DNA from 2 places in the Listeria farberi genome. Region 2 is predicted to be linked to the other one. Evidence: a T-box and tRNA genes for the amino acid it is inferred to sense, from the RefSeq annotation. Region 2 holds a T-box; the other holds one or more tRNA genes.
What was found. A T-box is a leader RNA that pairs with one kind of tRNA and senses whether it is charged. The one in region 2 lies ahead of glyQ (glycine--tRNA ligase subunit alpha), so its partner is inferred to be a tRNA-Gly.

Region 1 (3,419 bases), 500 kb from region 2:
AGAGACCTGCAACGATATTTACAGCAGAAGATGGTGTAAAAGGCATTACAAGTAAAATGAAAATCGGACTAAAACCATGTCTATCAATCCATTCCATTACTCGTTTAATTTGTTTGTGTCCAGAAATAAATCGTAAAAATCGAGTTTGTCCAAATTTTCGAGCTAACAAGAAAACACATAAACTACCTGCAATTGCAGCAGTAACGGAGATTAAAAAGCCACCAAATAGTCCATATGCATTTACGTTCACTACAACAAAAACAATAAATGGTAAAAAAGGTAAAAACGCTTCAATAAAAGGTAAGAAAAAAGCTAAAAGTGGACCTAAATTCCGATACTCACTTAGCCAGTACATTAAATTATCATAAGAAAAGAAATTCATCATATCCTGCCAAAATGTCATAAGCAAGCCTCCAGTAGTCTTTAAAAACATACTTTTATTTTCTCACATAAAAATGATAAAGCGCTAATAAAACAGCTTGAATATAGTTAAAAATCCTAGTAAATCAACCAGGATTTTAACTATCTATTATTTTTGATCAGAAAAACCATTTTCTTCTTCAACAATATAAAGCGGGCGGTCTTTTACTTCATCATAAATTCGACCAATATATTCACCAATTAAGCCGAGAATGAAGAGAATTGTTCCCCCAAAAACGAGTTGTAAAATAATAATAGAAGTCCAACCAGTTAATGTTGTATCAGTAAAGAACCTTTGGAAAAGCACAATAATTAAGTAAATAAAACCAATGAAAGCTGTTAAAACGCCAAGATAGCTTGCCAGTTTTAATGGACGATAAGAAAAGGATGTAATTCCGTCTATAGATAATTTAATCATTTTTTTGAGTGGATATTTTGTTTCTCCAGCCGCGCGTTCATCACGTTCATAATGCAGGGCTGTTTGTTTAAAACCAAGCCAACTAACTTGTCCGCGAACAAAAGGATTTTTTTCATGTAATCCAGCTAGCTCCCGACAAACTTGCGCATCCATGAGTCGGAAGTCACCAGTATCAACCGGAATATTAATATCTGTTAATTTAGTTAAAATACGGTAAAAGAGAGAAGCACTTTGTTTTTTAAAGAAAGTTTCACCTTTTCGTTTCAGACGTTGAGCGTATACAACTTGGTAGCCTTCTTTCCACTTTGCTACCATTTCAATAATTAACTCAGGGGGATCTTGTAAATCTGCGTCTATAACAATAACTGCTTTACCATGCGCATAATTGGCTCCAGCAGTAATAGCAATTTGATGCCCGAAATTCCTGGAAAAATGGATAGCTCTTACACAACTATCTTCTGCACTTAATTTTTGCAACATACTCTTCGTTAAATCTCGACTACCATCATTAACAAAAATAATTTCGTAGGGACCGTCAAGGGTTTGCATGACTTCTGTAAGTCTCCCGTAAGTTTTTAGTAGAACTTCTTCTTCGTTAAAAACAGGGACTATACAGGAGTATTCAATATTTTTTTCCATACTTCACACATCCTTCATTAAGTTGATAAAGTGTCCCGCCACTAGTACCATTTATCCCTGTTGCTCTTACTTCTATAGTTTGTGATGCACTAGAAGTAGCATTGTCGTTCGAAAGAAGCGGAACAATACTACTTAAAGTCAACGATTTCTTTACCATTCCTTCATCCATTTTACCACATTTGGTTCAGAAGCTTTACTACTTAAGGATGAGAATCAATATTTACTGCGTAGTATATAAGTAAGTAAAAAGACTTGAAAAATCATAAATACAGTGGAATTTTATTTTTTACAAAGAAATTCCAGAAAAAGTCTTGTCAAAACTAACATAGAATGGTATTATATAAAAGTTGTTAAAACACTAAGAACTACTTACTGTGCGGGTGTAGTTTAGTGGTAAAACTACAGCCTTCCAAGCTGTTGTCGTGGGTTCGATTCCCATCACCCGCTTTATATTTTTTATAAATCCTGTTATCAACGCAGTGTTTCGACCTTTTTAAGCGAAGCATTGCGTTTATTTTATTGCCTGAAAATAAGGAAAGGGGGAATGATGATAGTGAAGCCAGAATCAAATTACGCAGCGCTAAAAGAAGAGCTAATTGCTTATGCACATGAAATTGGAATTCAAAAAATTGGTTTTACGACAGCGGACCCTTTTTTATTTTTAAAGGAACGGTTATTAGAAGCTGAAGCGTTAAATCTTTTTACAGGGTTTGAGCATCCGGTTATTGATGAGCGTGTATATCCGGAGCTTATTTTCAAAGCACCTCAGTCGATTATCGCTATCGCACTTGCTTATCCATCTAAATTAACAGAAGCTCCTATCAGTAAAAAAGAAGCAAGACGCGGCGTATTTGCTAGAGCTTCGTGGGGCATCGATTATCATACTGTTTTACGAGAAAAATTAGCTTTACTGGAACACTTTTTAAGTGAACGTTTACCTAATGTACGGATGAAATCTATGGTAGATACCGGTGAATTATCTGATGTGGCTGTGGCAGAACGAGCTGGCATTGGTTGGCGCGGGAAAAACACGCTGCTTATTACGCCAGAATACGGCTCTTGGGTTTATTTAGGGGAAATGATAACCAATATCCCTTTTGAACCAGATACGCCTGCTAGCGACTTGTGTGGCAGCTGCAATCAATGTATCAAAGCTTGTCCAACAGGTTCCTTGTTAGGTGAAGGAAAAATGAATCCGAAAATCTGTTTAAGCTATCTTACCCAAACAAAGGACTTTCTAGATGAAAAATATCGCGAAGTATTGCATAATCGTTTGTATGGCTGTGATACTTGTCAGGTAGTTTGTCCATATAATCGAGGGCATGATTTTCATTTTCATGAGGAAATGGAGCCGGATCCGGAGCTTGTTCGTCCCGAGTTAAAGCCACTGCTACATATTTCAAATCGCGCTTTCAAAGAGCAGTTTGGTGATATGGCTGGTTCATGGCGTGGAAAAAAGCCAATCCAACGAAATGCGATAATTATTTTAGCTCGTTATAAAGATAAAACTGCAGTACCAGAATTAATTGATTGCTTGGAAAATGATCCGAGACCAGTCATTCGCGGAACCGCTGGATGGGCCTTACGTAAAATTGGCGGAGAACAAGCGGAAGAAGCTGTCCAAAAAGCGCTCCAAAACGAACAGGATAAACAAGTACTCCAAGAATTAACAGCAATACCAAATTAATAGAAACAAGGTGAAAAGAAATGCCAAACCATATCGTACTATATCAACCAGAAATCCCTGCAAACACAGGAAATATCTCAAGAACTTGTGCTGGAACAGACACTTATTTACATTTAATTCGTCCACTTGGTTTCTCCACAGATGATAAAATGTTAAAACGCGCCGGACTTGACTACTGGGATAATGTGAAACTTTCCTATTACGATTCTCTAGATGAGTTTTTCGAAAAAAATGCCGGTGGAGAATTCTACTATA
Region 2 (3,419 bases):
CGCGCAACACTTTTTCGTTTCCTCGGGCTACTGTGTCAAGGTTTTCATGATTCCCATTACGTACTGTAACAAAATGAGGTAAGAGCTCGTCTTCTTGGCTAAATACAGGGAAATAACGTTGATGTTCTTTCATTGTGGTGATTAACACTTCTTCCGGTAGCTCTAAATATTCTTTTTCAAAATTACCAGATAAAACCGTTGGGTATTCGACGAGGTTGGTTACTTCCTCTAACAAGTCATCGTCCTCTTTAATTTGCCAATTTTCCATAGATTCTATTTCGCGTAATTGTTCGACGATGGCTTGTTTACGTTCTTTAGCATTAACGACTACAAATTGTTCTAGTAATGCATTTGGATAGTCACTAGGTTTTTTAATTGTAGCTGTCTTTCCTAAGAAACGGTGACCACGAGATGTGTTGCTCGTTTCAACTCCAGTAATCTCAAAAGGAATGATTTCTTCACCGAACATAGCAATCAACCATTTAATCGGGCGAATGTATCGTAAATCATTACTGCCCCAGTGCATACTTACAGGGAAAGTCATGCTAGTTACTACTTTTTCTAAGCTTGGTAGTAAGTTGCTTGTTTTTTCACCGATTACTTCTTTTTTAATATAGATATATTCAACGCCTTTAATATCTCGGAAAGTAAGATCAGCTGGGTCTACTTTTTGGCTTTTTGCAAAACCTAGTGCAGCTTTTGACCAGTTGCCATCTTCGTCTAATGCAATTTTTTTCGCCGGACCTTTTGCTTCTTCTACACGGTTTGCTTGTTCTTCTGCCATTTTTTCAACAAGAACAGTTAAGCGTCTTGGTGTCGAATAGGTTTTAATTTCGCCAAATTCGATTTTATTTTCCATTAGCCAGTCCGTTACACGTTTTTCCAATTGTAAAACAGAGCTAGTCACATATTGTGCTGGCATTTCTTCTAAACCAATTTCTAATAAAAAGTCTTTACTCATGACGTTTTCCTCCCTCTTCTTTGACTAATGGGAAGCCAAGTTTTTCTCGTGATTCATAAAAAGTTTTGGCGATTCGTCTGGCTAGATTTCTAATTCGACCAATATACTGCGCACGTTCGGTAACCGAAACTACCCCACGAGCATCTAGAAGGTTAAAGGTATGCGAACATTTTAATACATAGTCATACGCTGGGAAAACTAATCCTTCCTGCATTTGACGAGCTGCTTCTCTTTCATATGTGTCAAAAAGAGTTAACAACATATCTGTATTAGAAGTTTCAAAGGCGTAAGTGGAGTTTTCGTATTCTGCTTGAAAGAAAATATCACGGTAACTAATGCCTTCTGTCCATTCTAAATCAAATACATTTTCTTTATCTTGAATATAACTTGCTAAACGTTCCACACCATAAGTAATTTCGGATGTAACTGGGAAGCATTCCAAACCACCTACTTGTTGGAAATAAGTGAATTGAGTAATTTCCATTCCATCTAACCACACTTCCCATCCAAGGCCTGCGCATCCTAAAGAAGGATTTTCCCAATTATCTTCTACAAAACGGATATCATGTTCTAATGGATTGATACCTAATTTTTCTAAAGAACCTAAGTAAAGCTCTTGAATATTGTCAGGAGAAGGCTTCATCACTACTTGAAATTGGTGATGTTGGAATAATCTGTTTGGATTTTCTCCGTAACGACCATCTGCTGGACGACGCGACGGCTCTACGTAACCTGCTTTCCATGGTTCTGGACCAATTGCTTTTAAGAAAGTATAAGGGCTCATTGTGCCAGCACCTTTTTCCACATCATACGATTGCAACATAATACAACCTTGTTCGGACCAATAATCTTGTAATGTTCTAATCATTGTTTGTAAATTCATTGCTTCCACCTCCAAAGATAATTCAGCCAATATAAAAACTCTCGTCCCTATATGCTGATTTAAAGCATATAGGGACGAGAGTTAGCTCGCGGTTCCACCCTATTTGGAATTGAAATAATTCCCACCTTGATTTCGCTGTACTCCAGAACGCCTTCACAAAAAGTTAGATATCCGGCTCTCACCACACCCGAACTCGCTAAAAATAGAGCTTTTTGTTACTATTTTCCTTCAATGTACCTATTAGTTGATATATTACAAGATACTGTATTTTTGTAAAAAAGTCAATCGTCACTATCTTTTTTTAACATATTTTCCCATTTATCCATATCGCGCAAAAATTTCCTACTTTTTAAATATAATCCAGAATATTCATCGTAGTAAGTGTCAATAGCTTTTTGTAACCATTCTTTTGTTTCTTGTTTTACATCAATATTGCCTAATCGATCTAATTGGAATATAAAAAATAGCCGCAAAAGTTTTACTACGTTTTCCGGTAAATGCATCCGGTAATGGTCTTTATCAAAGCAGCGATGGCAAATAATTCCGTTGCTCCTTGTTGAAAAATCAAAATGTCCTGTTGTCTCTCCGCAAATAGCACATTTATCCATCATTGGGTAAAGTCCTAAAACAGGTAGCATTTTCATTTCGTAAATTTGTGTTAGAATTTGTGGATCATATCCTTCATCAATATCACGTAAAACTTGAAAAGTTAGCTCATATAGATATGGATTGGGTTGACGTTCTTCTGTTGCCTTATCCAATAACTCACATACATATGTGGCATAAGCCGTCATAAAAATGTCTTGTTGGATGGAAGAAAAATTTTCGATAACTTCTCCTTGTTGAAGTGTCCCAAGCCCATTCCCTCCAAAAAAAGTGAAGTAACCATTTGTAAATAATTGTGTAACAGCTGCTAATCTACTTTTGGTTTTCTTTGCACCCCGAGCAACCACACCAATTTTTCCAAATTCTCGCGTATACATGCGGACTATTTTATCTGATTCACGATAACTCGTCTGCCGTATCACGATTCCTTCGCATTTCTCCATGTGGCACCCTCCTTTTTGATTCTTTTTATTATAACATTTTCTAATGGATTATGTCTTTTTATATTTTTTGCTATCTTTCCACGACTTGCTATTGTAAAATAGAGAAAAAGGCAGGAAAGAAAGGATTTTTAATTCTATGGGTATGTTACTTATATTGTTAATCAGCTTATTTATACTCACATTCATAGGTGTAGTTGTAGGAATTATTTTGCTAATTGTTAGAAAAGAAAGATGGGCTGGTATTATTGTTACTGGATTATCATTTGGGATTGGATTTTACGTATTGTTAGCAGGGTTAAACGTAACAACTGTTAGCTTACTTCAAGGCTTTAATAACCCATTTTCTTTTTATAGTAATAGTGGAACAGATGTTTATTCTAATGACTATGCAGAAAACTACGATGAAGATTTTTATAATGATTATACGGATGTAGATTATGGCGAGTCCGTTGTTTTAGAAAATGATAGTACTATAACTGTTTATAAACCTGAAGTGTCTCAAAAGAAAGATGGTTACGATGTTTAT

Region 1: it encodes a tRNA-Gly, which carries the amino acid that the T-box ahead of glyQ (glycine--tRNA ligase subunit alpha) is inferred to sense. The anticodon was not compared.

Annotation. Positions count from the first base shown of each region.
Region 1 covers NZ_JAARZL010000001.1:741,106-744,524, forward strand. The annotation lists gene HCB38_RS03605 (TVP38/TMEM64 family protein) at 1-403, opposite strand, end outside; gene gltA (glycosyltransferase GltA) at 530-1,477, opposite strand; gene HCB38_RS03615 (hypothetical protein) at 1,461-1,634, opposite strand; tRNA gene HCB38_RS03620 (tRNA-Gly) at 1,854-1,924, shown strand; gene queG (tRNA epoxyqueuosine(34) reductase QueG) at 2,025-3,164, shown strand; gene trmL (tRNA (uridine(34)/cytosine(34)/5-carboxymethylaminomethyluridine(34)-2'-O)-methyltransferase TrmL) at 3,185-3,419, shown strand, end outside.
Region 2 covers NZ_JAARZL010000001.1:1,238,218-1,241,636, forward strand. The annotation lists gene glyS (glycine--tRNA ligase subunit beta) at 1-961, opposite strand, end outside; gene glyQ (glycine--tRNA ligase subunit alpha) at 954-1,844, opposite strand; T-box leader at 1,912-2,085, opposite strand; gene recO (DNA repair protein RecO) at 2,126-2,893, opposite strand; gene HCB38_RS06195 (DUF4352 domain-containing protein) at 3,030-3,419, shown strand, end outside.